DNA from 4 places in the Citrobacter sp. Cm046 genome. Region 2 is predicted to be linked to each of the others. Evidence: predicted binding sites of a transcription regulator. Region 2 holds the regulator's gene; each other region holds the start of a gene.
The links. Region 2 encodes Fur, which represses iron uptake genes when iron is present. Its sites were predicted from a motif close to ATAATAATGAGAACNACTATCAA; they were not measured.
Positions count from the first base shown of each region.

Region 1: the regulator Fur is predicted to act here: its motif matches at 2,799-2,821, upstream of sodA (superoxide dismutase [Mn]).
Region 3: the regulator Fur is predicted to act here: its motif matches at 6,050-6,072, upstream of OGX98_RS11360 (siderophore-interacting protein).
Region 4: the regulator Fur is predicted to act here: its motif matches at 5,913-5,935, upstream of sufA (Fe-S cluster assembly scaffold SufA).

Region 1 covers NZ_JAOWGP010000041.1:56,478-64,328, reverse strand. Annotated here, with positions in the region: gene OGX98_RS13760 (dihydrodipicolinate synthase family protein) at 1-757, shown strand, start outside; gene kdgT (2-keto-3-deoxygluconate transporter) at 841-1,824, opposite strand; gene sodA (superoxide dismutase [Mn]) at 2,107-2,727, opposite strand; gene OGX98_RS13745 (L-fucose/L-arabinose isomerase family protein) at 2,983-4,404, shown strand; gene rhaT (L-rhamnose/proton symporter RhaT) at 4,608-5,642, shown strand; gene rhaR (HTH-type transcriptional activator RhaR) at 5,639-6,487, opposite strand; gene rhaS (HTH-type transcriptional activator RhaS) at 6,639-7,487, opposite strand; gene rhaB (rhamnulokinase) at 7,791-7,851, shown strand, end outside.
Region 2 covers NZ_JAOWGP010000027.1:12,610-20,460, reverse strand. Annotated here, with positions in the region: gene ybfF (esterase) at 1-469, shown strand, start outside; gene ybfE (LexA regulated protein) at 598-885, shown strand; gene fldA (flavodoxin FldA) at 1,041-1,571, shown strand; gene OGX98_RS01165 (ryhB-regulated fur leader peptide) at 1,782-1,868, shown strand; gene fur (ferric iron uptake transcriptional regulator) at 1,861-2,307, shown strand; gene tcuR (tricarballylate utilization LysR family transcriptional regulator TcuR) at 2,437-3,363, shown strand; gene tcuA (FAD-dependent tricarballylate dehydrogenase TcuA) at 3,461-4,864, shown strand; gene tcuB (tricarballylate utilization 4Fe-4S protein TcuB) at 4,851-5,990, shown strand; gene OGX98_RS01140 (MFS transporter) at 6,046-7,341, shown strand; gene OGX98_RS01135 (ChiQ/YbfN family lipoprotein) at 7,392-7,724, opposite strand; gene chiP (chitoporin ChiP) at 7,774-7,851, opposite strand, start outside.
Region 3 covers NZ_JAOWGP010000039.1:36,756-44,606, reverse strand. Annotated here, with positions in the region: gene OGX98_RS11380 (oxidoreductase) at 1-1,596, opposite strand, end outside; gene ygjG (putrescine aminotransferase) at 1,822-3,201, opposite strand; gene OGX98_RS11370 (methyl-accepting chemotaxis protein) at 3,632-5,152, shown strand; gene OGX98_RS11365 (PadR family transcriptional regulator) at 5,203-5,883, opposite strand; gene OGX98_RS11360 (siderophore-interacting protein) at 6,121-6,906, shown strand; gene OGX98_RS11355 (helix-turn-helix domain-containing protein) at 6,900-7,748, opposite strand; gene cfa (cyclopropane fatty acyl phospholipid synthase) at 7,816-7,851, shown strand, end outside.
Region 4 covers NZ_JAOWGP010000037.1:99,439-107,289, reverse strand. Annotated here, with positions in the region: gene ydiJ (D-2-hydroxyglutarate dehydrogenase YdiJ) at 1-2,906, shown strand, start outside; gene menI (1,4-dihydroxy-2-naphthoyl-CoA hydrolase) at 2,903-3,313, shown strand; gene OGX98_RS09220 (YdiH family protein) at 3,391-3,579, shown strand; gene OGX98_RS09215 (Vmh family MBL fold metallo-hydrolase) at 3,647-4,498, opposite strand; gene OGX98_RS09210 (LysR family transcriptional regulator) at 4,623-5,498, shown strand; gene sufA (Fe-S cluster assembly scaffold SufA) at 5,975-6,343, shown strand; gene sufB (Fe-S cluster assembly protein SufB) at 6,352-7,839, shown strand.

The DNA.
Region 1 (7,851 bases), on a different contig from region 2:
ACTGATGGGCAGCATTGGGGAATTTGCCTCCTTTACGCTGGAAGAGAGACTGTTACTGATCCGTGAGGCCCGGGCCATGAGCTCGCTGAAGATGGTCGCAAATGTCTCATCCACATGCCAAAATGATGTTCTGCTGATGGCGCAAGAAGCGTTTCACTCGGGATATGATGCCGTCATGATCCTGCCACCTTACTACTACGGACAAACATCGAAACAGTTGCTGAGCTACTTCCGCCAGCTAGGACAGAAGCTCAGTGGAAAATGGTTTGCCTATAACTTCCCGGCACGTACCGGCTGTGATTTAACGCCTGAACTGGTTGCCACACTCGCCGCTGAGTTCCCGAACTTCGCCGGTATTAAAGACACCGTGGACTGCCAGTCGCATACCCGCAGCATGATCCAGACAACCCGCGCCGTGCGGGAAGATTTTGCTGTGCTCTCCGGCTACGACGAATACTACATTCCTAACCTGCTGGCAGGTGGTGCAGGGATTATCTCAGGGTTGAACAACGTCATGCCGGAACTGTTTGTCAGCGCGCGCGAGGCATTTAAGCAGGGCGACCTGGCTGCGCTACGCGACATTCAGGATAAGATTGGCACGTATATGTCCATCTACGCGATTGGCGAGGATTTTGTCACCACCATTAAAACTGTAGTGTCACGTAAGTATGGTTATTGCTCAGGGGTTTCACGTAATGCAGGTGGGGAACTGAACGAGAGTGAGTGTCGGACAATTGACGAGGTCCTTGTCCTTTAGTTTTGCACCTGATGCCCGGCAGCGCGAACGCTTACCGGGCCTACATTGGCTGGATAAGCGCAGCGCTATCCGGTAAAAAATATTTACTTCACCGTGCCGCGAATATCAATTTCCGCCGCTCTGGCTTTAGCTCTTTTCGACCAGATAGAAGTGATAATCGGCACAAGAATTGATGTCACAATCACCGAGGTTGCCACCAGAGAAGTCGCTGCCGGAGCCATTGGTTTAAACGCTGGAACCATTTCGGCAATCAGCACCGGCGTGGCAACTGCCGCACCTGCAGAGCTGGAAGCCGCAATCCCCGCCGTACCATCCCCGCCGCCAATCAGTTTATCGGCGATAATCAATGGGATACCGGTGACGATAATCACCGCGACGCCCAGCAGTATACCCAGCACGCCAGTCTGAGCAATCACGCTCAAATCAATAGTGTTACCCAATGCGAAGGCAAAGAAAGGTATCAGCGTTTGCACCGCTTTACTGAAGAACTCGCGAAGCTCAGGGTCCAGATTTCCCAGTGCAAAACCAATCAGGAACGGCAACACCGCACCAACAAACACATGCGGTTCAAACGAAGCAATCCCCGCAGTTCCCAGAATGACCATGGTCATGAGCGGGCCGGACTCCAGTGACATCAGGACAAACGCCCCAGCCTCTTCCTTGGTGCCGTATTGCTGCATGATCGAGGCATACAGCCCGCCGTTGGTCATATCCATTGCAGCCACCAGCGCCAGCGTGGACAACCCGGCAAAGAACCCCACCTCCACTCCATGTTCTGGAAGAATGCGCGAAGCGATCGCCGCCACTACCCATGCCACAAGAATCTTGGTTATTACTAACGTGCCAGATTTACGCAGTACGGTTCCGGTGGCGCTTAGCTTAATCGACGCCCCCATGCAAAAGAACCAGACAGCCAGAATCGGCACTGTGCCAGTGATCATACCGTTGGTGAATGAGCCGAAGTATTTTCCGGCGCCGGGTGAAAAGGTGTGACATAACGCGCCCAGAAATAGCGGCACCAGCATCATACCGCCTGGGATTTTCTCTATCGTACGTTTGATATGCATTTCCATCACCTGTAGACATAAAAATGGGGCATTTTTATGGGCGATTGCATCTTGCTTATGAGATGCGCCCGTCTTGATGGAAAGAAGATAGATACTCAGAGGACAGATAAAAGTGATCCTCATCGCACAATAAAACATTGTTTCAATTTAAATGGATCATTGTTCCCATATTGATTTTGATCACAAAAAAGCCCCCACAAGCATGACTTGTAAGGGCTGTATCAGGTCATCAGATCCCGGCCTGATAATCGTAACGCTATCAGGTTTCAGGCATCATCAAACTTATTTTTTCGCCGCAAAACGCGCTGCAGCTTCGTCCCAGTTCACCACGTTCCAGAACTCTTTGATGTAGTCCGGGCGACGGTTCTGGAATTTCAGGTAGTAAGCGTGTTCCCATACGTCCAGACCCACGATCGGGAAGCCAGAAGCACCAGAGATAGCTTCGCCCATCAGCGGGGAATCCTGGTTAGCAGTGGAAACAACAGCCAGCTTGTCACCTTTCAGAACCAGCCACGCCCAGCCAGAACCGAAACGGGTTGCTGCCGCTTTTTCAAATTCAGCTTTGAAGTTATCAACAGAGCCAAAGTCGCGCTCAATAGCGGCTTTCAGATCGCCCTGCAGCGTGGTACCGGTTTTCAGCCCTTTCCAGAACAGGCTGTGGTTAGCGTGACCGCCAGCGTTGTTACGCAGTACGGTTTTCTTATCCGCAGGCAGTTGATCCAGTTTGGTGATCAGCTCTTCAGCAGACAGGTTGGCGAATTCAGGCAGGCTTTCCAGCGCAGCGTTAGCGTTGTTTACATAGGCCTGGTGGTGTTTGGTATGGTGAATTTCCATCGTCTGCTTATCAAAGTGCGGTTCAAGGGCATCATAAGCGTACGGCAGGGATGGCAGTGTATAACTCATAATCATCTCCAGTATTGTCGGGCGGCCAGTGTTAACGCCGCGTAAGCAGTTGAGTCATTATAGTTAATTAAATGATATTGAAAATGATTATCAATGCCGTACTTTTTACATGGCTATTATGAGATGAAAATGTGAGCATTAGCGGAATAATCAGGCGAATTTTGCCAACACGCGGAGAAAACAGGCAACGACATAAAGGACACGGGAGACAAAGCAAGAGATAGTCTCTGGATTATCTCACGAGGAAATATTGCTATGTCTGTCAACATCGCCCTTTTCGGTATCGGCCTCGACACATACTGGCCCCAGTTTACTGGCCTGGAGTCACGACTTCAGGACTATCTGCAAACAATTGACGAGCGTCTGACGGCGCAACAAGCCACCGTAATTAACGGCGGCCTGATCGATAACGTCGACAAAGCCGACGCCCTTATCAGGCGGTTGCAGCAGCAGCCTGTCGATGCTGTCTGCCTGTACATCAGCACCTATGCCCTCAGCGCAACGGTACTGCCTTTGGTGCAAAGCATCAACAAGCCGGTCATTATTCTGGTCTTACAGCCAGAGCCTGGCCTGCCCTATTCGACGATCCGTCAAATCCCGGATCGGGGCGGGCGTACCGGAGAATGGCTGGCGCACTGCCAGGCCTGTAGCGCGCCCGAACTGGCAAACGTGTTTAACCGCGCGAATATCCGCTTTCAACTGATTGTGGGTGCATTACAGGGCGATGAGTACGTCTGGCAACAAACTGCGCAGTGGCTACAGGCCCTGAACGTACGCCAGATGCTGTCAAACTGTCAGGTCGGCGTACTCGGACACTATTATGACGGTATGGTGGACGTTTACAGCAATATGACGAATTTATCCGCCAGATTGGGCGTACGTTTTAAGCCGCTGGAAATGTGTGAGCTGGCGGAATATCGCGAGCAGGTTAGCGAGACGGACCTCTGCGCTAAACGGCAAGAGACGAACCGCGTGCTACAGGTGGAAGCAGCCTGTGAACCCGCTGAACTTGACCGCGCGCTCACCACGGCCTGCGCCATGGATAAACTTATTGCCCGGAATACCCTTGGCGCACTGGCCTATTACTACGAAGGTCGAAGCGGTAATGCTTACGAAAATATCATCACCTCAATCATCCTCGGTAACACGCTGCTCACCCACCGCGGTATTCCCGTGGCAGGAGAATATGAAATCAAAAACGTGCTGGCAATGAAAATCCAGCAGCTCCTGGGGGCCGGAGGTTCGTTCTCTGAACCCTATGGAATTGAATTTAATGACAATGTTGTACTGTGGGGGCATGACGGCCCGGCACATCCGCTGATGGCGGACGGCCCGGTTAACCTGGTACCGCTGCCGGTTTATCATGGTAAACCCGGTAAAGGTGTATCTATCCAGATGACCGTAAAACCCGGCCCGGTAACCTTTCTTTCGGTTGTTGAAGATGCCGAAAACGGCGTGCGTTTGCAGTATGCCGAAGGTGAAGCTGTGGCGGGCGAAGTACTGGATATCGGCAACACCAACAGCCGCTATCGTTTCCCTTTATCGGCTCGCGAATTCACAACGCAGTGGTGCCTGGGCGGTCCAGCCCACCATTGCAGCATTGGCCTTGGTCATCATGGCGACGTGCTGGATAAACTCGCCTGGCTGCTGGGCATTCAGGCAGTAAAAATCTGCTAACCCGCGACATTTCCGCCCTTCTCAAAAAAGAGGGGCGGAAGATCAATTTGTGATCAACATCCCTATCATCCCCTGAATTTTGCCAGCATTGCCAATCCTGCGGCAGCATGCTGAAGGTTAATTCATTGCTCACTCTTTAGACTTTCGATCATCAAAACGGGAGATTTTTATCCAGCCAGATCGATAATTTAAAAGGAAACAGAATGGGTAACGCAATTACGATGGGGATATTCTGGCATCTTATTGGTGCCGCAAGTGCCGCTTGTTTCTACGCCCCTTTTAAAAAGGTACAACACTGGACCTGGGAAACCATGTGGTCCATAGGCGGTTTTGTTTCATGGCTAATCCTTCCCTGGCTCGTCAGTTCGATCCTGCTACCGGACTTCTGGGCCTATTACCGTTCTTTCAGCGCTTCCACACTGCTGCCGATATTTTTATTTGGCGCGATGTGGGGGATCGGTAACATTAACTATGGTCTGACCATGCGCTACCTCGGCATGTCGATGGGAATCGGGATCGCCATCGGTATTACGCTGATTGTCGGCACCTTAATGACGCCTATCATTGCCGGTAAATTTGATGTGCTCGTCGGCACACCCGGTGGCCGTATGACCCTGTTCGGTGTGCTGGTCGCCCTGATCGGCGTCGCGATTGTCACCCGCGCCGGGCAGCTAAAAGAGCGCAAGATGGGCATCAAAGCGGAAGAGTTCAACCTGAAAAAAGGTCTGATACTGGCGGTGATGTGCGGCTTTTTCTCCGCCGGGATGTCCTTTGCAATGGATGCGGCAAAACCGATGCACGAAGCCGCTGCCGCACTCGGTATCGATCCGCTGTATGTTGCCCTGCCAAGCTACGTGGTGATCATGGGCGGCGGTGCGGTAATCAACCTCGGCTACTGCTTCATTCGTCTGGCAAAAATGAAAAACTTGTCGATAAAAGCCGACTTCTCGTTAGCAAAACCGCTGATTATCAGCAATATCCTGTTTTCGGCGCTCGCCGGGCTGATGTGGTATCTCCAGTTCTTCTTTTACGCCTGGGGCCATGCCAAAATTCCGGCGCAGTATGACTACATGAGCTGGATGCTGCACATGAGTTTCTACGTCCTGTGCGGCGGTATTGTAGGCCTGATTATGAAAGAGTGGAGCAATGCGGGCCGACATCCGGTCAGCGTGCTAAGCCTCGGTTGCGTGGTGATTATCGTCGCGGCCAATATTGTCGGTATGGGAATGGCAAGCTAATCGTTTTGATTACCGAGATGACGCCACTGGCTGGGCGTCATCCCGGTTTCCCGTGTGAACACCACCGAAAAATAGTTACTGTCCTCAAAGCCACAGCGCATAGAAATTTCACTGATCATCAACCGACTATGCTGAAGCAGATACTGAGCATGGCAAATTCGCACTTGCCGGAGGTACTGGTTGATAGTCATTCCTGTCTGGTTACGAAACTGCTGGCGCAAAACACGTTCGCTGCACTGCTCACGGTCGCAAAATTTGTCCAGTTCAAAGGCGTGTTCATGGCTCCCGGCCAGAGCGGTGATCAGTTTATCCAGCAGCGTTTCGCTTGATGTCGCCGGAAGCGTGTCCGTGGCATAACGATGCCGTTTTAGGATCATCACCAGTTGTCCAAATAACAGCTCTGCCAGGTCAAAAGCCTGCGGGTCGCGTTGATGGCTCTCATGCTCAAGCTGGCTAATGACCTGCCGGGCTTGGGTCATCCCGGCGCTGCCCAGTCGCCAGTGCGGCTGTCCCGCCGAGTCATTAAATCCTGGGATCGCGCTTTCCCAGCCCAGATTCAACGTCAGCCGTTCCGGGCAGTAGATAATATTCTGCAAAACGAGGTCGTTAACTGAGGTGTAGGAGTGTTTATCTTCAGCACGAATATAAAACAGATCGCCACGGGTGATGCGGTACGGGCGATCGTTGAGAACATGCAGGCCATTGCCTCGCCAGACCATAACCAGTTCGCAAAACTCATGGGTGTGCTCAGCAAAGACGTTTTGCGGATAGCGATCGGCAACGGCGACCGCCTGCCGGGCATTGGCAAAAAAGTCTGACTTTAGAAGAATTAACCGCTCAGTCACCGTACCACCTCGATGCTTTGTTGCCTGATGGCGATACGCTTATCAGGCCGACACTGCGCCCTTGTAAGCCGGATAAGACGAAACTGTCATCCGGCGTTAAGGAACGTGATTATCTGAGAACTGGCGGCAAAAAACGTTGATAGCATTCGCGTTACTGGAGGCTGCTTCCCGCAGTGCGGTCACGTCCCTGGCGAATATCGCGTGGCGACCAGTCGAACTCCCGGCGAAACAGCGTCGAAAAGTGGTTACTGTCGCCAAAACCACAGCGATAAGCGATGTCCGTAACACTATCATCGCTGTGGCGTAATAAATGCCGGGCCTTAATGAGCCGCAGACGATTAAGATAGCGCTGTGGCGTCAATCCGGTTTGCTGTTTAAGCTGGCGGTGCATAGTGCGTAAAGAGAGCGAAAACTTTTCGGCTACCGCTTCCCAGCACACCTCATCGGCAAAGTGATCTTCCAGCCACGCCATCAGCTGATTAAGCCGCGCATCATTATCTGTAGCCACTTCCATCAGGCTACTTTTGCGTAACAACACCAGCAGTTGCATAAACAGGATCTCGCGATTTGCCGCCGACGGCGTGTCCATCTCATCACCGAGTTTTTCCATCTGCCCCACCAGCAAACGAACCTGTTGCAACACGCCCTGATTTATCCGCCAGTGGGACGGATACTGACCGTTCAGTTCCTGGGGCAAAAGCTGATTCAGTCCGGCCAGAAACTGAAACGCATCCGGGGAACGATACAGAATATTTGTCAGACACAGGTTGTCAGTATGTTCATATAAGTGTCTGTCATGATCGCGGACAAAACAGACTGTTCCGCCGCTGATGGTGTAGGGCTGTCCGTTGAACACATGGATACCTGTCCCATGCTCAACCACCACAATTTCATGAAAATCATGGTGATGCTCAGGGAATGCTGACTGAGGAAGCCGCGGTTCAATCGTGAGGGTTGCTTTACCTGTCGGAAAAAAATCCACGCAATGCAGTACGGTCATGATGACATCCTTCCCGATCAAATGAACATGGCTGAATAGTAATTAAGGGTTACCACCCTCACCTTAAATTTTTGACGCCAAAGCGCGTAAACAGAGTTAATTCTTCAAGAAATAGTGGGAAAAAACGGGAATTGCGGAAGGGGTCACACCAGGCAAAATCACCTCCATTACCAGGAATTGTGAACACCATCACGTTCACCTTTGCCAGGCTGCCAGCCGCTTATTGAGGCTGTCACTAACAAGAAGGTACACCTTTCCGGGAGTTCTTAGACTGAGCGTAATAAAACTCAGAAGGACCTCGCTATGACTCTTCGCCATTGTGTCGCTGTCGATCTCGGCGCATCCAGTGGACGCGTAATGCTGG
Region 2 (7,851 bases):
ACCTGAACGTATCGATCAACTGGTGGCTATCGATATTGCACCGGTTGACTACCATGTCCGTCGTCACGATGAGATCTTTGCGGCGATTAATGCCGTGACGGATGCACAAGCCGCATCACGCCAGCAGGCGGCAAGCGTGATGCGCCAGTACCTGAAAGAAGAAGGCGTAATCCAGTTTCTGCTGAAATCCTTTGTTGACGGCGAGTGGCGTTTCAATGTCCCCGCATTGTGGGACCAGTATCCTCATATTGTGGGCTGGGAAACCATACCTGCATGGGATCATCCGGCGCTGTTCATCCCTGGTGGAAACTCGCCGTATGTTACCGAAGCGTACCGTGACCAATTACTGGCGCAATTCCCTCAGGCAAGGGCGCATGTTATTGCAGGTGCAGGTCACTGGGTACACGCAGAAAAACCAGATGCGGTCCTACGCGCCATCCGTCGTTATCTGACGGACAAGGCCAACTGATTAAAAACTCAGCGTCCGCGCGCGATTACGTGCGTGGGCGTTGGCGCGCCCCCCCTGCTGATGTATGATGGCGCGCTATCCATCCGGGCAGACGCCTGGCTGATTGTTTCCCCGAAGTCACCAAGATCATGGCCAAAGAACAAACGGACCGTACGACATTAGATCTGTTCGCGCAGGAGCGTCGCCCGGGACGACCCAAAACCAATCCGCTTTCGCGTGATGAACAGTTACGTATTAATAAACGTAATCAGCTTAAACGCGACAAAGTTCGCGGGCTTAAGCGTGTCGAACTGAAACTGAATGCCGACGCCGTTGACGCTCTGAACGAGCTGGCGGACGCACGTAACATGAGTCGCAGTGAACTCATCGAAGAGATGCTGATGAACCAACTCACCACGTTGCGTGGTCAGGCATAGTCTGAATTTCTGCTCTAAATCATAAATCGTGTAGCACAGAGTGCAGTCCCGCGTGTTTGCTGTTTCCGCATGCCTGACTGTTCTGCTATGATTGCCCTTATCCGTGGGCATTGCGCCACCACCATTTCAATAAGTTTCAAGAGGTTATTTTACTCATGGCAATCACTGGCATCTTTTTCGGCAGCGACACCGGTAACACCGAAAACATCGCAAAAATGATTCAAAAACAGCTTGGTAAAGACATTGCCGATGTACATGACATTGCAAAAAGCAGCAAAGAAGACCTGGAAGGGTATGACATTCTTCTGCTCGGTATCCCAACCTGGTATTACGGTGAAGCGCAGTGTGACTGGGACGACTTCTTCCCTACTCTCGAAGACATTGATTTTAACGGTAAACTGGTTGCGCTGTTTGGCTGCGGCGACCAGGAAGACTACGCAGAATATTTCTGTGATGCGTTAGGTACCATCCGCGACATCATCGAACCACGCGGCGCAACCATCGTCGGTCACTGGCCAACGGCGGGTTATCACTTTGAAGCGTCTAAAGGCCTGGCTGATGATGACCACTTTGTCGGTCTGGCTATTGATGAAGATCGCCAGCCTGAGCTGACCGCTGAACGCGTAGAAAAATGGGTTAAACAGATTTCTGAAGAACTGCATCTCGACGAAATCATTAACGCCTGATTTCATGCGGCGTAGAAACGTATCTACGCCGCATCAATAGATAAAACCAATCAAAATAATTGCTACAAATTTGTAACTTTCTCGCCTGACCCTGTACAATGGCTGGATGCCAATCGGGTATTGCACAGAGTGTTTGTCGGCGATACCACGTTTTGATTAACAATATTTGCCAGAGACTTGCTGTTTTCATTTAGACATGGCAGTTCTATAATGATACGCATTATCTCAAGTGCAATTTCTGTCACTTCTGTTAATGAAGTGAACCGCTTAGCTACAGGACAGATTCCGCATGACTGACAATAATACCGCATTAAAGAAGGCTGGCCTGAAAGTAACGCTTCCTCGTTTAAAAATTCTGGAAGTTCTTCAGGAACCGGATAACCATCACGTCAGTGCGGAAGACTTATACAAACGCCTGATAGACATGGGTGAAGAGATTGGTCTGGCGACCGTGTATCGCGTGCTGAACCAATTTGATGATGCCGGTATCGTAACCCGCCATAATTTTGAAGGTGGCAAATCCGTCTTCGAATTAACCCAACAGCATCATCACGATCACCTGATTTGCCTCGACTGTGGCAAAGTGGTCGAATTTAGCGATGATTCCATCGAAGCGCGTCAGCGTGAGATTGCGGCTAAACATGGTATTCGCTTAACCAACCATAGCCTCTATCTGTACGGTCACTGCGCTGAAGGCGATTGCCGCGAAGATGAGCATGCGCACGACGCCAAATAATATGATGTTTTCTGAAAAGCCAACCCTGCGGTTGGCTTTTTTTATAAGCTAAACCTGGCCGGGGGCCTCTTCCTTTCGAGTCAATGCAGCTTTAATGTAAAATTCACCCTACCTCATCGGAGAGCCGAAATGGAGCTTCGCCAGCTACGCTATTATGTTCGTATTGTAGAAACCGGCAGTATGGGCAGCGCGGCGCTCGATCTCAATATTGGTGTTTCGGCTCTCAGCCAGCAAATGACCCGGCTGGAAAACGAACTCGCTATTCGCCTGCTGCAACGAACCTCTCGTGGCGTGACGCCCACCAGCGCCGGACTGGCTTTTTACTCCCAGGCACAACTGGCATTACGTCACGCAGACGATGCGATCCTCGCGGCTCGAGAGGCCCGGCTTTCCGGTCACGTCAGCGTCGGAATGGCTCCCAGTACCGCATCCGTGCTCGGTGTGCCTTTCATTAATGCAATGCGGGAAAACTATGCAGATGTCCGCCTGCATGTGGTGGAAAGCCTCTCCGGTAACCTGGAGCGGATGATTAATACCCGCCAAATTGATTTAGCAGTGGTGTTTCAAAAGGAAAAAATCCTGCGCTGGAGCGCCAGACCGATTCTCGAAGAACGGCTATTTTTGATTGGCACCCATGCTTTACTGGATGATATTACGGATGACAATATCGCCCCTGCCCAGCTGGTTAATATTCCATTGATAATGCCAAGCCCGGGTCACGGCCTGCGCGGCAGACTGGATGCTATCTGCCAGGAACATGCTCTGAACATTGAGATCACTACAGAAATTGATGGTCTGACGCTGTTGATGAGCGCCGTTCGCAGTGGAATCGGTGCCACATTACAACCCGGCGCGGCGATTTCGCATCTCGATAAAGAGACGCTAAGAGTGATCGGCGTCCATAATCCAATACTTAGCCGCCCTAATTTTCTTGTCAGCCTTTCTGATGATGAACTTACCCCCGCAGGTCTCGCTGCCCGCGTGATACTGACCAAAGTGATGTGTCAACTGGTGGAAGCAGGAAGCTGGCCAGGCGCAATTCTTTACAATAACTAAAGGGCTATTTAGCATCACAGCGTAGCGCCCACACAACTTACACGTATACATTTTAATTACAAATTTAACAATTAGTTAAATGGTAATGGAGTATACGATGGTTGATGTTCTGGTGATTGGCGGCGGCAATGCCGCATTATGTGCTGCCTTAACCGCCCGGGAGCAAGGGGCTTCTGTATTACTGCTCGAAGCAGCCCCCCGAGAATGGCGCGGAGGGAATTCCCAACACACGCGTAATTTACGCTGTATGCATGATGCCCCACAGGATGTCCTGGTAGAGAGCTATCCAGAAGAGGAGTTCTGGCAGGATCTCTGGCGTGTAACTGAAGGAAATACCAACGAAGCACTGGCGCGGTTGGTGATACGTACCTCTTCGCAATGTCGCGACTGGATGCGCCAGCACGGCGTTAATTTTCAACCCCCTCTTTCCGGTGCTTTGCATGTGGCGCGCACTAACGCCTTCTTTATGGGCGGCGGAAAAGCTCTCGTGAATGCCTATTATCGCAGCGCAGAAAAGCTGGGCGTGCAAATTCGCTATAACACACCGGTCCAGGCGCTAGAACTGCATAATGGCGAGTTCGTAGCGGCACTGGCAGGCAAAGAGCGCATTGTGGCTAAGTCCTGCGTGCTTGCCGCCGGGGGGTTTGAATCTAACCGCGAATGGCTGCGGGAGGCGTGGGGCAAGAATGCCCGCGGCGAGTGGCCTGCGGATAACTTTCTTATTCGCGGCACACGCTTTAACCAGGGCGTACTGCTTAAATTTATGATCGATGCCGGGGCGGACATTGTCGGCGATCCCTCCCAGTCACACTGCGTGGCGATTGACGCCAGAGCACCATTATACGATGGCGGAATTTGCACCCGTGTGGACTGTGTCTCGCTGGGCATAGTGGTAAATCGTGATGCTGAACGTTTTTATGATGAAGGCGAAGATTTCTGGCCAAAACGTTACGCTATCTGGGGACGGCTGGTTGCCCATCAGCCCGGACAAATTGGCTACTCCATTATCGACAGTAAAGCGATCGGCCACTTCATGCCTCCGGTCTTTCCTGGCGCACAGGCCAATACGCTGACAGAGCTTGCTCGCCAGTTGGGACTGGATGTCGAACGCTTTACCCACACCATCATGCAGTACAACAGCGCCTGCCTGCCTGGGCAATTCGATCACACCACGCTGGATAACTGCGCAACACAAGGTCTGACACCGGCGAAAACACACTGGGCACGACCATTAGATACGCCACCTTACTATGGCTATGCCTTACGCCCGGGGATCACCTTCACCTATCTGGGGCTGAAAGTGGACGAACATGCCGCAGTACACTTTGCCGGACAGCCAAGCCGCAACCTGTTCGTTGCCGGAGAGATGATGGCGGGCAACGTGCTGGGTAAAGGCTATACCGCTGGTGTAGGAATGTCTATCGGCACAACTTTTGGCTGTATTGCCGGAAAAGAGGCCGCCCTGGCTGCACAAAAGGAGGCTCATCATGAAGCAGCTTGAGAAATTGATCATTGAAGCGCAAATTCTCACCGAGCCGGAAGCAGAGGTTGAACGTGTGATGCAGGTCTGTAATGCCTGCCGCTATTGCGAAGGTTTTTGCGCAGTTTTTCCGGCGATGACTCAGCGCCTGGAATTTGGTAAAGCGGATATAAACTATCTGGCAAACTTGTGCCATAACTGTGGTGCTTGTCTGCACTCCTGCCAATATGCTCCGCCCCATGAATTTGCTCTCAATGTACCGAAAGCGATGGCGGAAGTACGGCTGGAAACCTATCAGCACTACGCCCAACCCGCGGCCTTTGGCGCGCTTTATCATCGGGCAGGCGTAACCACGACGCTGTCGCTGGTTTTCGGCCTTATCGTGTTTCTGCTCCTCGCCATGGGTTTAAAGGGTTCATTATTCCATCCTCCACTGGCCGGGGATTTCTATCAAATTTTTCCGCATAACCTGCTGGCATGGATGTTTGGCTCTGTTTTTATCCTGGCAATAGGTTTGCTTATGGCAGGCGTGATCCGCTTCTGGCGAGAGATCTCCCCGGGTATGCCGCGTTCCGCGGAAATTGCTGAAGCCTCACACAATGCGCTGACGTTGAAATATCTCGACGGTGGGCACGGCAAAGGTTGTAACGAAGCGGATGATGCCTTCACTCTGATGCGTCGCCGTTTCCATCACTTCACCTTCTACGGTTTTATGCTCTGCTTTGCCGCCACCATCGTAGCGACGGGCTATCACTACTTCGCAGGTATAGAAGCACCCTACCCGTTCTTTAGTCTTCCAGTGATCCTTGGCACCTTGGGCGGTATTGGTTTAGTTGTAGGCCCTGCTGGCTTGTTATGGCTGAATCTTAAGCGCTCACCGCTACATGGTGACGCGCGGCAAAAACCAATGGATCGCGGTTTTATTTTGCTGCTGCTACTGACCAGCCTGACTGGTTTAGCGTTGCTGGCAGGTAGAGACACCTCCTGGATGGCTATTCTGCTGGCCATTCATCTCGGCGTGGTCATGGCACTCTTTCTGACCATTCCTTACGGAAAATTTGCCCACGGATTTTACCGCTGCGCTTCCTTACTCAAGTGGGCAATAGAAAGACAGCGCGGAAAACAGGCGGGAGTCGCAGGCGACTAACCCACACACTCTTACCTCTATAAAAACAAGATAAAGACAATGGAGAGCAAACCCAATGACACAACAACCATCGCGCGCTGGTACTTTCGGCGCAATACTGCGGGTAACCAGCGGTAATTTCCTCGAACAGTTCGACTTTTTTCTGTTCGGTTTTTACGCCACCTATATTGCAAAAACGTTCTTTCCCGCAGAGAGTGAATTTGCTGGCCTGATGCTGACCTTTGCCGTTTTCGGTTCAGGCTTCTTAATGCGACCTGTTGGTGCAATTGTACTGGGAGCTTACATAGACAGAATTGGTCGCCGTAAAGGGCTGATGGTGACGCTCGCGATTATGGGTTGCGGTACCCTGCTAATTGCCCTGGTTCCCGGCTATCAAAGTATCGGTCTGTTGGCCCCTGCGCTGGTATTACTGGGACGATTATTACAGGGATTCTCTGCTGGTGTGGAGTTAGGAGGCGTCTCTGTTTATCTTTCTGAAATTGCCACACCGGGGAATAAAGGCTTCTACACCAGTTGGCAGTCTGCCAGTCAACAGGTTGCCATTGTGGTGGCGGCTCTGATTGGTTACGGTCTGAACGCCACGCTGGCGCACGATGAGATCTCTGAATGGGGATGGCGCATTCCATTTTTTATTGGTTGCATGATTATTCCTTTGATTTTCGTTCTCCGCCGCTCGCTTCAGGAGACTGACGCATTTTTACAACGCACGCACCGTCCCGACACCAGGGAAATTTTCACCACTATCATCAAAAATTGGCGTCTCATCACAGCGGGTACGCTGCTGGTGGCAATGACCACTACCACATTTTACTTTATCACCGTTTATACCCCGACCTACGGCAGAGCCGTGCTACACCTCAGCGCCCGCGACAGCCTTATTGTCACCATGCTGGTCGGTATTTCTAACTTTATCTGGCTGCCAATTGGAGGTGCAATTTCAGACCGAATTGGCCGTCGTCCGGTGCTGATGGGTATTACCGTGCTCGCATTGATCACCACCTGGCCTGTAATGCACTGGCTGACTGCCGCGCCAGATTTCACCCGTATGACGTTGGTACTGCTTTGGTTCTCGTTCTTTTTTGGCATGTACAACGGGGCAATGGTTGCAGCGCTCACTGAGGTGATGCCTGTTTATGTACGTACAGTGGGTTTTTCACTGGCTTTCAGTCTTGCCACTGCTATTTTTGGCGGTCTGACGCCAGTAATATCAACGGCGTTGGTTCAGTTAACAGGAGATAAAAGTTCACCTGGATGGTGGCTGATGTGTGCAGCACTTTGCGGGCTCTCCGCCACGGCAATGCTGTTTGTCCGTTTAAGCCGAAATTATCAACCGGCAGACAATAAACTCTGAAATGCAGACGGGCGGAGAAATATCTCCGCCCGTTTTGTTCGAACCGCGTTTTATTTTGCCGAGTTCTTGCTGCGAATTTCCTGCCAGACCTTGTCACAATCGGCAGAGACAGCCTGATCGTTGCCCGTGCGCGTAGCCTGAATACACTGCTGGTAATCCAGCACGCGAACACTTTCTTCATTGGCAAACTGCTGGTGCTGCTTTTCTTTCTTCAGCACGTTTAACACGCTTTGGCAGGCCTCTATTTTCTCCGGTGAGCCCTGCGCGGTATTAATGCATGCGCTGTAGGCTTCTTTAAGACGGCTATCTTCTTTCGGTGCCGGTGATTGTGCACAGGCCACCAGCCCCGATGCCATAACGGTGATGAGTATCAATTTTTTCATAGCACACTCCTCAACAATGCGGCAGGCACCAGGCCCGCCGCTGTTGGCATTAGAAGATGGTGAACGGAGCAATAACGATGAACTTCACGTCACGCTCATCCTGGAAGATGTTGCCGTAACCACCACC
Region 3 (7,851 bases), on a different contig from region 2:
CCATTCCACACAGAATTCAGCAATATTTTGACTGGTAGGGGAGCCCGGTTGGCTCAGATACATGGCGGTATCAAAACCGATCCCACCGCAGCCAATAATCGCGACGCGTTTGCCCACCGGCGCTTTATCGCGCAGGACGTCAAGATAGGTCAACACTTTTGGGTGATCAATACCGTCGATCGGCGGCATGCGTGGCTCGATCCCACTGGCGAGGATCACTTCATCAAATGCGTGCAGATCGTGTGCGGTGACAAAATGATTCAGTTTCAGCGTCACGCCGGTCACGTCGATCATTCGGCGGTAGTAGCGCAGCGTTTCATAAAACTCTTCTTTGCCGGGGATCTGTTTGGCGATATTAAACTGTCCGCCGATCTCACCATGCGCATCGAACAGCGTCACGTGATGCCCACGTGCAGCAGCGTTAATGGCAAAGGCGAGCCCCGCAGGGCCAGCACCGACAACCGCCAGGTTTTTCAGTTGAGTGGCCGGAAGGATCGGCATTTTGGTTTCATGGCAAGCGCGTGGGTTCACCAGGCAGGAAGTGACTTTGCCAACGAAGATCTGATCCAGGCAGGCCTGGTTGCAGCCGATACAGGTATTGATCTCATCCGCTCGTCCGGTTTGTGCTTTTGAAAGAAGTTCGGCATCGGCAAGGAACGGACGCGCCATCGACACCATATCGGCATCGCCGCGAGCCAGAATGTCGTCGGCCACGGTTGGATCGTTGATACGGTTCGTGGTGACCAATGGGATCGTCACATGGCCTTTCAGCTTACGTGTCACCCAGCTAAAAGCACCGCGTGGAACCGGCGTGGCGATGGTAGGTATACGTGCTTCATGCCAGCCAATACCAGTATTAATTATGGTGGCACCTGCCTCTTCTATTGCCTGCGCCAGCTGGACCGTTTCGTCAAAGGTTCCACCATTTTCCACCAGGTCGAGCATCGACAGCCGAAAGATAATAATAAAGTCATTACCGGCACGTTGGCGTACCGCCCGAACAACCTCCACAGCAAAACGCATGCGATTGGTATAATCGCCTCCCCATTCGTCATTACGCTGGTTGGTGCGCAATGTCAGGAATTCGTTGATTAGATACCCTTCCGAACCCATCACTTCTACGCCGTCATAACCTGCTTCCCGCGCCAGTTGCGCGCAGTGAGCAAAATCCTCAATCAGTTGTAGAACTTCATCATGGGTCAGTTCATGCGGTGTAAAGCGGTTGATCGGGGCCTGAATGGCTGAAGGCGCGACCAGATGTGGCTGATAGCTGTAGCGCCCGGTATGCAGGATTTGTAGCGCAATTTTGCCACCTTCGTCGTGAACGGCATCAGTAATGATGCGATGGTGCGGCAACTGGCTGGTATCGTTCAGCGTCGCGCCACCCTCCATACCGACGCCAGATAATGCAGGAGCAATACCCCCGGTCACAATCAGGGCTACACCGTGGCGGGCGCGTTCGGCGTAGAACGCGGCCAGCCGTTCTGCACCATCGGGATACTCTTCCAGCCCGGTATGCATCGAACCCATCAGCACACGGTTTTTAAGCGTGGTGAATCCCAGATCGAGCGGGGCGAACAGCGACGGATAGCTCATAAAGGTGTCCAGTATGTAAAATTATTGTTATGTGGTCGGATGAGTTACTAATTTAGCTGGCGCTGCGTAAAAGGGAAAAGGGGAATGGCGTGATTGTGATGGGATTCAAAAAAGATGCGTATGCCTGCGAAGAAATTGCCGGATGGCAGTACTAACGCATCTACTCCGACCTACGGTATGGTGCTGCTGTAGGCTGGTGAAGGCGTAGCCGCCATCCGGCATCTGTCACACTTGCTCCACGCTCACCCGTAATGCAGCCAGGGCTTTGCGCGTTGATCGTATTACCAGTTCGCATTGCTCGATTGTTAATGTTAACGGCGGTTCGATACGGATCGTCTTTGCGTTATTCAGTGTTCCGGCCACCAGTACCCGCTGGCGGAACATCTCACTGGCAAAGTTGTAACCTATCTCATTATCGACAAATTCAATCGCCATTAGCATGCCTTTCCCACGTACGTCATGCACAAGGTCCGGGTATTCCCGCGCCAGCTGTCGGAAGCCATCCAGCAACATATCGCCTTTCTGTTCTGCCTGGGCTGGTAAATTTTGCTCCAGCAGAACATTGATAGTTGCCAGCGCCGCTGCACAGGAAAGCGGGTTGCCGCCAAAGGTGGTGGTGTGCAGGAAGGGGTTATCAAACAAAACGGAGAACACCTCTTCAGTCGCGATTGTCGCCCCAATGGGCATTACACCGCCGCCCAGCGCTTTTGCCAGACACATGATGTCGGGCTGCACGTTTTCGTGTTCGCAGGCGAACATCTTACCGGTACGCCCCATGCCTGTTTGTACTTCGTCGAGGATCATCAGCGCGCCAAACTCATCGCAGAGTTTACGTACGGCGGTCAAATACCCCTGCGGCGGTAGGATCACTCCGCCTTCACCCTGAATCGGCTCCAGAATAACGGCAGCCACATCGTCACCTGTTTTTTTACACTCGCTGAGTACGGTGCGCATCGCGTCAGTATCGCCAAAAGGAACATGACGGAAGCCCGGCAGCAGCGGCATAAATGGTTTACGGAAGGTGGATTTAGCCGTGGCGGACAGCGAACCCAGCGATTTTCCGTGGAAAGCGCCACTGGTGGCAACAAACGTAAATTTGCCGCGCGGTGACTGGTACGCTTTCGCCAGCTTCAGTGCCGCTTCGACTGACTCGGTCCCACTGTTGCTGAAGAAACTGTATTTCAGCTTTCCGGGTGCCAGCGCGGCAAGCGTTTTTGCCAGCATGGCTCGTAATGGATCAAGCAATTCCTGGCTGTGCAGAGGTTGTTTCGCGAGTTGATTCTGTACGGCGGAGACCACTACTGGATTACGGTGCCCCACGTTGAAAATTCCAAAACCCCCCAGGCAATCGACAAACTCCTGTCCCTGGGTGTCGACAAGCGTATTCAGGCTTCCCGCTTGCCACTCTACGGCTCCGTAATCCCCGCCGGCAGTTACAGATTTTCGATACTCTAAAAACCCCGGATTAACATGCTCTTTGAAGTAATCAATCACCTCTCGGTTAAGTGCTTTCATCTCCTCATGATCAAGCGTTCGCTTCTCAATGAGATTCAGTGCGTGTGCGCTGCAGGCCAGAGCCGATGCGCTGGAAGGTAACCTGTTCAAAATATGCTCCCGGAGCTCGCGTATCACATGATACTGAATTAAGTATTGCAGGGATTGCGCCATCCCGGCGCGCTTAACGAAAATCGGGATAAACGCCAGGAAATAACTCGCTTGTGCAACATTTAATCTCAAACATTAACATTTGCTGGTGTTTTGCCCAGGTTTACAGCCAGAAAACAGACGGGAAAAGTGGCCTACTGCGCTAAAAGTGGGCAAAAATTGCACTATTGCAGTGCGTGGAGTGAAGTGTTGTTGAATAGTTTCGTTATGAAAGTATTTTAAATCAATGAATTAGAAAACATACAGATTTTGAGGTTTAATCGCAAATTGCGATCTAAATCAAATTTAACAACTAAAGTTAAAAAGATTAGCGCCGAAATAACATAAGCCGAAAGAGTTAACAACCAGATAACCTGCACAGGACGCAACCATGTCTTCTCATCCCTACGTTAGTCAGCAAAATACACCGCTGGATGATGATATCACCCTCATGTCGACCACCGATTTACAAAGCTATATTACCCATGCGAACGATACCTTTGTTCAGGTCAGCGGCTATCAGCTGAATGAATTGCTCGGTAAGCCGCATAACCTGGTTCGTCATCCGGATATGCCAAAAGCGGCGTTTGCGGATATGTGGTACACGCTGCAGCAGGGCGAGCCGTGGAGTGGGATTGTGAAAAACCGGCGTAAAAATGGCGATCACTATTGGGTGAGAGCCAACGCGGTGCCGATGGTGCGGGATGGACATGTTACCGGGTATATGTCCATCCGGACCCGGGCGACGGAGGAAGAGATCGCGGCGGTAGAGCCTTTATATAAGGCGCTGAATGAAGGGCGTTGTAACAGGCGTATTCATAAAGGGCTGGTGGTACGTAAAGGCTGGCTGGGTAAACTCCCGTCGCTCCCGGTGCGCTGGCGGGTACGTAGTGTGATGGCATTGATGTTTGCCGTGCTGGCCGTTGCGTTGCAGCAGATGGGGACTGAATGGCCGCTACTGCTGATGAGTGCGCTGGTGATGCTGGCTGGAACGACGATCTTCGAATGGCAAATTGTACGCCCAATCGAGAATGTTGCCCGTCAGGCGCTGAAAGTCGCGACCGGAGAGCGCAATAGCGTGTCGCACCTTAACCGCAGCGATGAATTGGGGCTGATGTTACGGTCAGTGGGGCAACTGGGATTAATGTGTCGCTGGCTTATCCATGATGTTTCAAGCCAGGTTTCCTGTGTGCGTAACGACAGCGAAACGCTGGCAAAAGGCAGTGATGATTTGAACCGGCACACGCAACAGACGGTAGAAAATGTGCAGGAAACGGTGACGACGATGAACCAGATGGCGGCGTCGGTGAAGCAAAACTCCGCGACTGCATCCGCTGCCGACAAGCTCTCCATTGCAGCCAGCAGTGCGGCAACGCAGGGTGGTGAGGCGATGGACACCGTCATTAAAACGATGGACGATATTGCTAATAGCACCCAGCGGATCGGCACTATCACTACTCTGATTAACGATATTGCTTTCCAGACTAACATTCTGGCGTTGAACGCAGCGGTTGAAGCCGCGCGAGCGGGTGAGCAGGGGAAAGGGTTCGCCGTGGTGGCGGGAGAGGTACGCCATCTTGCCAGCCGTAGCGCCAGTGCGGCGAATGACATCCGCAAATTGATCGATGCCAGCGCTGACAAAGTGCAGTCTGGTTCCGATCAGGTTCACGCTGCCGGGCGCACAATGGACGACATTGTGGCGCAGGTACAAAACGTTACCCAACTGATTGCCCAAATCAGCCACTCCACGCTGGAACAGGCGGATGGGCTTTCCAGCCTGACTCGCGCGGTGAATGAATTGAGCAGCATTACGCAGAAAAATGCAGAACTTGTCGAAGAGAGTGCCCACATTTCAGCGATGGTGAAACATCGTGCCGGGCGTCTGGAAGATGCCGTAACGGTCCTGCATTAACCTCAGGTGTGAAGGCGGAACAACGGGTTCCGCCTTTTGACCGGTTTGTTTTAATCTAACTGGGTGATGTCCAGTGAGGCACGATCGATAATACCGATGATTTTTTTGATCTGCGCATCGCTGGTATCACCATGATTAACCCGCAGATCCAGTACGGCCTTGAAGTTATCCAGCGCCCGTTTCATTTGCGGATTTTTACGTAATTCAAAACCCACACAACGCGCTTTAATGCGTTCGTGGATATGTTCCAGATGCTCACGGTTTTCATCAAGCCACTGCTGACCTTGCGTGGTGATCGTTATCTGTTTACGTCCGCTTTCTTCATCGTTGATGACAATCAGTTCCTGGTCCTGCAAAAAATCCAGCGTCGGATAAATCACGCCGGGGCTTGGTGTGTAATTACCCTGGGTCAGTGTTTCGATGGCTTTGATCAGTTCATAGCCGTGGCTGGCATCGCGGGTCAAAATATCCAGAATCACCAGGCGCAATTCGCCGTGGCCGAAAAAGCGCTGACGACGGCCGCCGCCGCCCCGGCCATGGCGATGTCCGCAGCCGTGCTCGTGGTGGTGCTCTTTGTTACAACCTTCGTGGCGATGTTCTTCACTTTTGCAGCACCCCTGATGGTGATGCTCGGTGTCATGGCCTTCGTGGTGATGCCCTTCACCTTTGCAGCATCCTTCGTGTTGGTGTTCTGCATTTTTGCAGCAACCTTCATGTTGGTTTTGCATCATCTTCTCCTGATGTTGTTTAGATATATCTAATTTATATCTAAAAACTGGTATTTTGCAACAGTGTTCTTTTTGTTTATTATAATATATTGATTTTTATAGTTTTTAATTCGGTGTTGTCGTTCTGATAAGCAGAGCGGGACTATATCAAAAAAAGTGCTTGCAATATTTGTAACTAGCAATCATTATCATTTAAAAATTAAATTAGATATATCGTATTATTTTCACGAAGGCGGAAAAATGACAAAAAATACCCCACGCTACCCACAGCGCGTTCGTAATGAACTGCGCTTTCGCGAACTCTCAGTCCTGCGCGTTGAACGCATAAGCGCGGGTTTTCAGCGTATCGTTCTTGGCGGTGACGCACTGGATGGCTTTAGCTCACGCGGTTTTGATGATCACTCCAAAGTCTTTTTTCCTGAACCGGGTACGCATTTTGTGCCGCCAGTGGTGACGGATGAGGGCATTGTCTGGGCAGAGGGAGTCCGTCCTGCATCCCGGGATTACACGCCGCTGTATGATGAAGCGCGTCATGAGCTGGCGCTGGATTTCTTCATTCATGACGGCGGCGTGGCGAGTACCTGGGCGATGAACGCCCGTGAAGGTGACAAGCTGACAATCGGTGGACCACGCGGTTCTCTGGTGGTACCAGAAGACTATGCGTATCAGGTTTACGTGTGTGATGAGTCGGGAATGCCTGCTCTGCGCCGCCGCCTGGAAGCGCTGAGTCGTTTAGCGGTGCGTCCAGAGGTGATTGCACTGGTGAGCGTGCAGGATGCAGCCTGCCAGGATTATCTTTCCCACCTCGACGGGTTTGCTATCCAGTGGTTTGTCGGTCACAACGAGCAGGCGGTGAACGACGTGCTGGCGCAACTAAATGTACCTGCAGAAGATTATTTCATCTGGATAACAGGCGAAGGAAAAGTGGTGAAAAACCTGAGTGCCCGCTTTGAAACCGAGGAGTTCGATCAGCAACTGGTACGTGCAGCTGCTTACTGGCACCAACGCAAAGCCGCTGATCAATAATTAGACGGAGGAACGCCAAAGGCCTGGCGAAACGCGTAGCTAAATGCCGCGGTGCTCGAATAACCCACGTCGAGTGCGGCGGCGGTCACGCTTTTATTTTTCTTAAGCATTAATACGGATTCCAGAATCCGCATTTTTTGCTTCCAGACGCTGAAAGGTAATCCCGTTTCTTTTTTGAAATGGCGCGAAAATGTGCGAGGCGACATGCCGAGATGCTGCGCCCAGTACTCTAACGAATGCTCCAGCGCGGGGGATTCCTGTATTGTCCGGCAGATTTTTGTTAATTCGCGATCCTGTGGCCAGGGTAATACAAAGGCAACTTCCGGTAACTGCAAAATAATATCGACCAATACGCTGACCAGCTTCCCTTCTTTTGACTGACGATCGTAATGGCCCGAAATTAAGTTGGTCGCGTAATGAATAAACTCTCGGGCGAAATCACTGATGGCGACCACTTTACACTCATCAATACGTTTCTCCAGAAAGTCCGGTTTAATATCCAGATTCTCTAAATGAACATCATCCAGCGCCCATACCGCATGTTCAATATTATGAGGGATCCAGATTCCATAATGCGCGGGGATTATCCAGCATTTGCCGGCGACATCAATACGCATGCTTCCCTTGCGGGCAAAATGAAACTGGGTAAAAGAGTGTGAGTGCTGCGGTACATGGTTATTCGCTTCAAGGACATATGAGCGAAAGTAAACATCCTGCGGCAGTTCTGCCATTGAGTCATCCGGGAAGGAATTCCACTGTTTCTGCTTGATGGTTTCCATAAAGAAATACGTAATGCTCCCGGTTATGTGGCCTCTACTCGATAGATCTTGTCCGCAAATCATAATACATACACTCTGTTTTCCATAATAATCTTGCCTAAGAATTATTAGCCCACTTTTGGTAAAGACCATGGACACGCTTTGTTCAGATGCTGTAATCGTAAAT
Region 4 (7,851 bases), on a different contig from region 2:
TTCCAGATGCCGTGGTTTTTCCGCGTTCGACGGCAGATGTGGCGCTTATCGCCCGCCTGGCGGCTGAACCTCTTTTTTCCTCGTTGATTTTTACCCCTCGCGGCGGCGGGACAGGAACAAACGGTCAGGCTCTGAATCAGGGCATCATCGTCGATATGTCCCGCTATATGAGCCGCATTATTGAAATTAATCCGCAAGAGGGGTGGGTGCGGGTGGAAGCCGGGGTGATAAAAGACCAGCTCAATCAGTATCTGAAACCCTACGGCTATTTCTTCGCACCAGAATTGTCCACCAGTAACCGGGCGACGCTTGGCGGGATGATCAACACCGATGCGTCCGGGCAAGGGTCGCTGGTTTACGGTAAGACCTCCGATCACGTACTGGGTGTACGTGCGGTGCTAATGGGCGGCGACATTCTTGATACCCAACCCATGCCGGTTGAACTTGCTGAAATGCTCGGCAACACGAATACCTCCATTGGTCGCATCTATAAGACGGTATACCAGCGCTGTCGCGAAAAGCGCCAGTTGATCATCGATAAATTCCCTAAGCTCAATCGCTTTTTAACCGGCTACGATCTGCGGCACGTTTTTAACGACGAGATGACCGAGTTTGATTTAACCCGCATCCTCACCGGCTCTGAAGGCACGCTGGCGTTTATCACCGAAGCCCGCCTGGATATAACGCCGTTGCCGAAAGTTCGACGCCTGGTAAACGTCAAATACGACTCTTTTGATTCGGCGCTGCGTAATGCGCCAGTGATGGTTGAAGCGCGTGCGTTATCGGTGGAAACCGTCGACTCCAAAGTTCTTAATCTGGCGCGTGAAGACATTGTCTGGCACTCCGTTAGTGAACTGATTACCGATGTACCGAATAAAGAGATGCTGGGTCTGAACATCGTGGAGTTTGCGGGTGACGACGAAGCTTTGATTGATACGCAGGTTAGTGCCCTTTGCGAGCGCCTTGACGGGTTAATCGCCCGCCAGGAGGCCGGCGTGATTGGCTGGCAGTTGTGTACCGAACTGGCAGGTGTTGAGCGTATTTACGCGATGCGAAAAAAAGCGGTTGGTCTGCTGGGTAATGCAAAAGGCTCCGCAAAACCGATTCCGTTTGCGGAGGATACCTGCGTACCGCCAGAACATCTGGCAGATTACATTGCCGAGTTCCGCGCATTACTCGACAGCCATGGCCTGAGCTATGGCATGTTTGGTCACGTGGATGCGGGTGTACTGCACGTCAGACCGGCGCTGGATATGTGTGATCCGCAGCAGGAAGTGCTGATGAAACGCATCTCTGATGATGTAGTGGCACTGACGGCAAAATACGGCGGTCTGCTGTGGGGTGAGCACGGAAAAGGGTTCCGGGCAGAATACAGCCCGGCGTTTTTCGGTGATGAACTGTATAGCGAACTGCGCAAAGTGAAGGCGGTGTTTGACCCGAAAAACCGTCTGAATCCTGGCAAAATCTGTCCACCAGAGGGCGTTGATGCCCCGATGATGAAAGTGGATGCGGTTAAACGCGGCACTTATGACCGCCAGATCCCGCTGGCCGTAAGGCAGGAATGGCGTGGAGCAATGGAGTGTAATGGCAACGGGTTATGTTTTAACTTTGATGCGAAAAGCCCAATGTGCCCGTCGATGAAAATCAGCCTCAACCGTATTCACTCGCCAAAAGGGCGGGCAACGCTGGTACGTGAATGGCTGCGTCTGCTGGCCGATCGCGGGATCGATCCTGTTAAGCTGGAAAAAGAGTTACCGGAGAAACGTGCCAGTTTGCGTACCCTGATAGCCCGAACCCGCAACAGCTGGCATGCGCGCAAGGGCGAGTATGATTTCTCACATGAAGTGAAAGAGGCGATGTCCGGGTGTCTGGCCTGCAAGGCATGTTCCACGCAGTGTCCGATTAAAATTGACGTACCGGAATTCCGTTCGCGCTTCCTGCAGTTGTACCACACGCGCTATCTGCGCCCGCTACGCGATCATATGGTGGCGACCGTCGAAAGCTATGCGCCGTTAATGGCGCGCGCTCCGAAAACATTTAACTTTTTCATCAACCAACCGCTGGTGCGCAATCTGGCTAAAAAGCATATCGGTATGGTGGATTTACCATTGCTGTCAGCTCCGTCGTTACAACGCCAACTGGTAGGACACCGTTCCGCCAACATGACGCTGGAGCAGCTTGAGGTATTGAGTCCGGAACAGAAGGCTCGCACGGTACTGGTGGTGCAGGATCCGTTTACCAGCTACTACGATGCGCAGGTGGTGGCGGATTTCATCCGCCTGGTGGAAAAACTAGGGTTACAGCCGGTACTGCTGCCGTTCTCGCCCAATGGCAAAGCGCAGCATATTAAGGGCTTTTTAAACCGTTTTGCTAAAACCGCGAAAAAGACATCCGAATTCCTTAATCGTGTGGCGAAGCTGAAAATCCCGATGGTTGGCGTCGATCCGGCGTTGGTGCTGTGCTATCGCGACGAGTACAAACTGGCACTGGGCGAGCAACGGGGTGATTTCCATGTACAGTTGGTTAACGAATGGCTATCGACTGTTCTTGAATCGCAGCAACCGACTGCCCTCGGCGGTGAACCGTGGTACTTCTTTGGACATTGCACCGAAGTGACGGCTTTACCCGGCTCACCTGCACAGTGGGCGGCCATTTTTGCTCGATTTGGGGCAAAACTGGAAAATGTCAGCGTAGGTTGTTGTGGGATGGCGGGGACGTATGGTCACGAAGTGAAGAATCACCAGAACTCACTGGGGATCTATGAGCTATCATGGCACCAGGCAATGCAGCGATTGCCGCGTAACCGTTGTCTGGCCGCAGGATATTCTTGCCGCAGCCAGGTTAAACGCGTTGAAGGCACGGGCGTTCGCCATCCATTACAGGCACTGCTGGAGATTATAGGATGATCTGGAAACGTGAAGTCACACTCGAGGCCCTGAATGCCATGGGTGAGGGGAACATGGTTGGGTTGCTTGATATTCGTTTTGTGCACATCGGTGACGATACTCTGGAAGCGACAATGCCGGTGGATCATCGCACGAAACAACCATTTGGCCTGTTACATGGAGGAGCCTCCGTGGTGCTGGCTGAGAGTATTGGATCGGTCGCCGGATATCTTTGCACTCAGGGTGATCAAAAAGTGGTGGGACTGGAAGTGAACGCCAACCACATTCGTTCTGCGCGTGAAGGACGCGTCAGAGGCGTTTGTAGCGCTCTGCATACCGGTTCTCGTCACCAGGTCTGGCAAATCGAAATCTTCGATGAACAGGGGAGATTGTGCTGCACTTCGCGTCTGACGACAGCGATACTGTGACGCATTTTGCTTTTGGTCATAATGTGTGCAGAGGAAGGTGCTATACTGTGCAGGTTTTGAACACAAGCGAGGATGATATGTCTACCCAATTAGACCCGGCCCTACTGGCAATAGAATTTTTACGTCGTGATAAAACCGATCTTTCACCTGCTCAGTATTTGAAAAGACTGAAACAACTGGAGCTGGAGTTTGCCGATTTACTGACGCTCTCTTCGACTGAACTGAAAGAAGAGATCTATTTTGCCTGGCGCCTGGGCGTTCATTGATTCCAGTATGCTAATCGTGATGAAACCCCGACACCTGTTCGGGGTTATTTTTTGCGTTAAATCTTGTTTACCACTTCATCTCACCTGTATTTACTTTCGCACTCAATTCCAGAGAGCTGGCATCCGCAAGGCCGGGCCAGGCGGCAGTCATCGTTTTAATCACGTAGTCTGAGCCTTTTTTAGCTCCAAGTGCCTGTTCAAACGACTGTAAGTAATCCTGGGTGAAGCGAATCGCTTTATCGCCCGCCGGCAGTTCGCCAATGTAATGGCCTGGAATGACCTGAGTTGGCTGCAAAGCCTGCATTTCACTGAGTACATTACGCCATTGCGCACGTTGTTCAGAGGACTGAGTATCCGCCGTCCAGACATGAATACCAGAAGCTACACCGGTTCCACCGAGGATTGCGCGATTGGCTGGGATCCAGACGTAAGCGGCATAATCATCAGGATGGCGGAGTTCCAGGGTTTCACCATCAACGGTAAAACGCGTTTGTGTTGTGGCTTGCGGTACGGTGAGAGACGCTGGCGCACCGTCTTTCATCTGGGGGCCCCAGAATTGCAGTTTGGCCTCTTTAGTGGCGCGAATATGATCCACCACGTGAGGCGTTGCCAGTATTTTTACGTCAGGGAACGCTTTTACAATCGGTTCAAGGCCAAAATAGAAATCCGGATCGCCGGAGGTAATTACGATAGCTTTGAGTTTTTTTCCGCTGGCGTGGATCATCTGCACCAGCTTTTCGCCATCTTTGGTGTTGAATTGCGCATCAAACAAAATGGCCTCTTTCGGACCAGACACCAGCGTTGAGGAGACAGGGAAAATAGCCTTTTCCTGCGGGTTGTAAACATCAAGCTGGAGTGGGGCAGCAAATACCGGGGAGGCGAACAGTGGCAACAGCAGGGCCAGGTTTTTAACTTTCATAATGGAATAACCTTTTGCAGATGAAATTGTCTTTTGCACGTCTCTTATTTTAAGGAAATTCGGATCTGTTAGAATTCCTCTATCAGGACATGCTGAGTTTCATAAAACGATCGGATGGGATGCGATGGACAGAGTCATGGCGGCAACAGTATTTAATCATATTTGTGATTTGGGCAGTCTGAGTGCCGCCGCGCGAGCGCTGGGTCTTTCCAGACCGATGGTCAGTCGCTATCTCGATGAGATGGAGAAATGGGCCGGTGCACGGTTGATCCACCGTTCATCTCGTCGGTTAACGATCACGCCTGCCGGTGAGGAGGCGTTGGTGAAAACCCGCTCGCTGGCGCAATTGTCGCTGGATATTGGTGCCGCCAGTGCGACCGAAGTTCCTTCCGGAACGTTACGGGTGGCCTGCGCACATTTCACCGCTATGCATATTCTTGCCCCGGTGCTGCCCGCTTTTCTGGCGCGTTATCCTGAACTCCGTATTGAGGTTGAAATTAATAATCAACCGGTTAGCCTTGTGGGGGAACGTATTGATGTGGCGATCCGTATCACGGACAATCCCGAGCCAGGAAGCATCGCCCGTCGGTTAGGAGATTGTGAGTCGGTGCTATGTGCCTCTGCTGATTATCTTCGTCTGCATGGTACTCCCCACACGGTTGCAGAACTCGCACAACATAATTGCCTCTACTACAGCGGATTTGCCGGAAAATCATGGCATTTTCAGAATGAGAACGCCGAGGTTGTCTCTGTGGCAATAAAAGGGAATTTGAGCGCGGGTATCTCTTCGCTTTTATGCGAGTCGGCGCTGGCGGGAATGGGGATCGCGCTGGTACCAGAGCAGGAGGCGAGAGAAGGCCTGGCGCAGGGACAATTGGTGCGACTACTGCCACAGTTGCAGCCGAGACGCTTGCCGATTTACGGATTATACCTTTCGCGTGAGCATCAGCCTGCAGGGCTGCGTCTGTTGCTGGATGCCCTCAATCAGACACAAAATTAAAAATGTGAAGTGAGCCAGATTATAAAACAGGCGAATCGCAGTTTGTGTTAAAAATGGCTCACCGGGATATGAGACTATTCCTAACGCCCCTTCAAGAGCTAAGCCATCGTGAGTGCCGGAGATAAGCGCCGGATGGGGCCGGAACCCTTAAGCCTGCTAACCAGCAGCCTTAAGGGTTTTTTTATTGCCTGTGTTTACCCGCATCCAATTCTTCTCCTATTCCTTAAATAGACATTATCTATACATCTTTTCGTGTTTGACCTGCCTGAACGATTTGGTTTTCATAATCTATTATTTATCAATGCATTGAACAAAATAATCCATCTCTGTGAACCCTCGCCGCAGGGTCTATGCTTAATAAAAGTAGCCAAAAAGGGCGGTTAACCCGAATGCCCCTGCTGTTGAGGGGTTGAAGTGATAATCATTATCACTAACATGATGTTATAGCTTGAAGGCTAATTACTCGAGGTAACCCTATGGAATTGCATTCAGGAACATTTGATCCGGACGACTTTGCATGGCGTGGATTGACGTTAACGCCCGCCGCTGCGGCACATATTCGCGAGCTGGTGGCAAAACAGCCCGATATGTTGGGCGTCCGGTTAGGCGTGAAGCAAACGGGATGTGCGGGATTCGGCTATGTGCTGGGCACTGTCAGTCAACCGGATAAAGACGACCTGCTATTTGAAACGGATGGCGCCAGACTCTACGTAGCGTTACAGGCGATGCCGTTTATCGACGGAACTGAAGTCGATTTTGTTCGTGAAGGATTAAATCAGTTATTTAAATTTCATAACCCGAAAGCACAGAACGAATGCGGCTGTGGCGAAAGTTTTGGGGTATAGGCGGTACTATGTCTCGTAACACTGAAGCAACTGACGATGTCAACACCTGGTCTGGCGGACACCTCAATTACAAAGAGGGGTTCTTCACCCAACTAAAAACCGATGAACTCGCGAAAGGAATCAACGAAGAGGTGGTTCGCGCGATTTCCGCGAAGCGCAACGAGCCTGAGTGGATGCTCGAATTTCGTCTTAACGCGTTCCGAGCGTGGCTGACGATGGAAGAGCCGCACTGGCTAAAAGCGCATTACGAAAAACTGAATTATCAGGATTACAGCTATTACTCTGCACCTTCTTGCGGTAATTGTGATGAAACCTGCGCGTCGGAGCCGGGAGCGGTGCAACAGACGGGCGCGAATGCGTTTTTAAGCAAAGAAGTTGAGGACGCGTTTGAACAGCTTGGCGTGCCGGTCCGCGAAGGTAAAGAAGTGGCGGTAGATGCCATTTTTGACTCGGTATCGGTTGCTACGACCTACCGCGACAAGCTGGCAGAGCAGGGTATTATTTTCTGTTCGTTCGGTGAGGCCATTCACGATCACCCGGATCTAGTGAGGCAGTATCTCGGTACTGTCGTTCCGGGTAATGACAATTTCTTTGCCGCGTTAAATGCGGCGGTAGCTTCAGACGGTACGTTCATTTATGTGCCGAAAGGCGTGCGCTGTCCGATGGAGCTTTCCACGTATTTCCGTATTAATGCGGAAAAAACTGGGCAGTTTGAACGCACGATTCTGGTGGCGGATGAGGGCAGTTACGTCAGCTATATCGAAGGTTGTTCGGCACCAGTGCGTGACAGCTACCAACTGCATGCGGCGGTGGTGGAAGTTATCATCCATAAAGATGCTGAAGTGAAGTACTCGACGGTACAAAACTGGTTCCCCGGAGATGGAAATACAGGCGGCATCCTGAACTTCGTCACCAAACGTGCGCTGTGTGAAGGTGAGAACAGCAAGATGTCCTGGACGCAGTCGGAAACCGGCTCGGCTATCACCTGGAAATACCCGAGCTGTATTTTGCGCGGTGACAATTCTATCGGTGAGTTCTATTCCGTCGCGCTGACCAGTGGGTATCAGCAGGCTGATACCGGCACCAAAATGATCCACATTGGCAAGAACACCAAATCAACCATCATATCGAAGGGAATTTCCGCCGGGCACAGCCAGAACAGCTATCGTGGTCTGGTGAAAATCATGCCGACCGCCACCAACGCCCGTAACTACACCCAATGTGACTCCATGCTGATTGGTGCGGACTGCGGGGCGCACACCTTCCCGTATGTCGAGTGTCGTAACAACAGCGCCCAGCTTGAACACGAAGCTACAACCTCACGCATCGGTGAAGATCAGTTGTTCTATTGCCTGCAGCGCGGTATCAGCGAAGAAGATGCCATCTCAATGATCGTCAACGGTTTTTGTAAAGACGTGTTCTCTGAACTGCCGCTGGAATTTGCTGTGGAAGCGCAAAAACTTCTCGCCATTAGTCTTGAACACAGCGTCGGCTGAAATTTAAGGAAA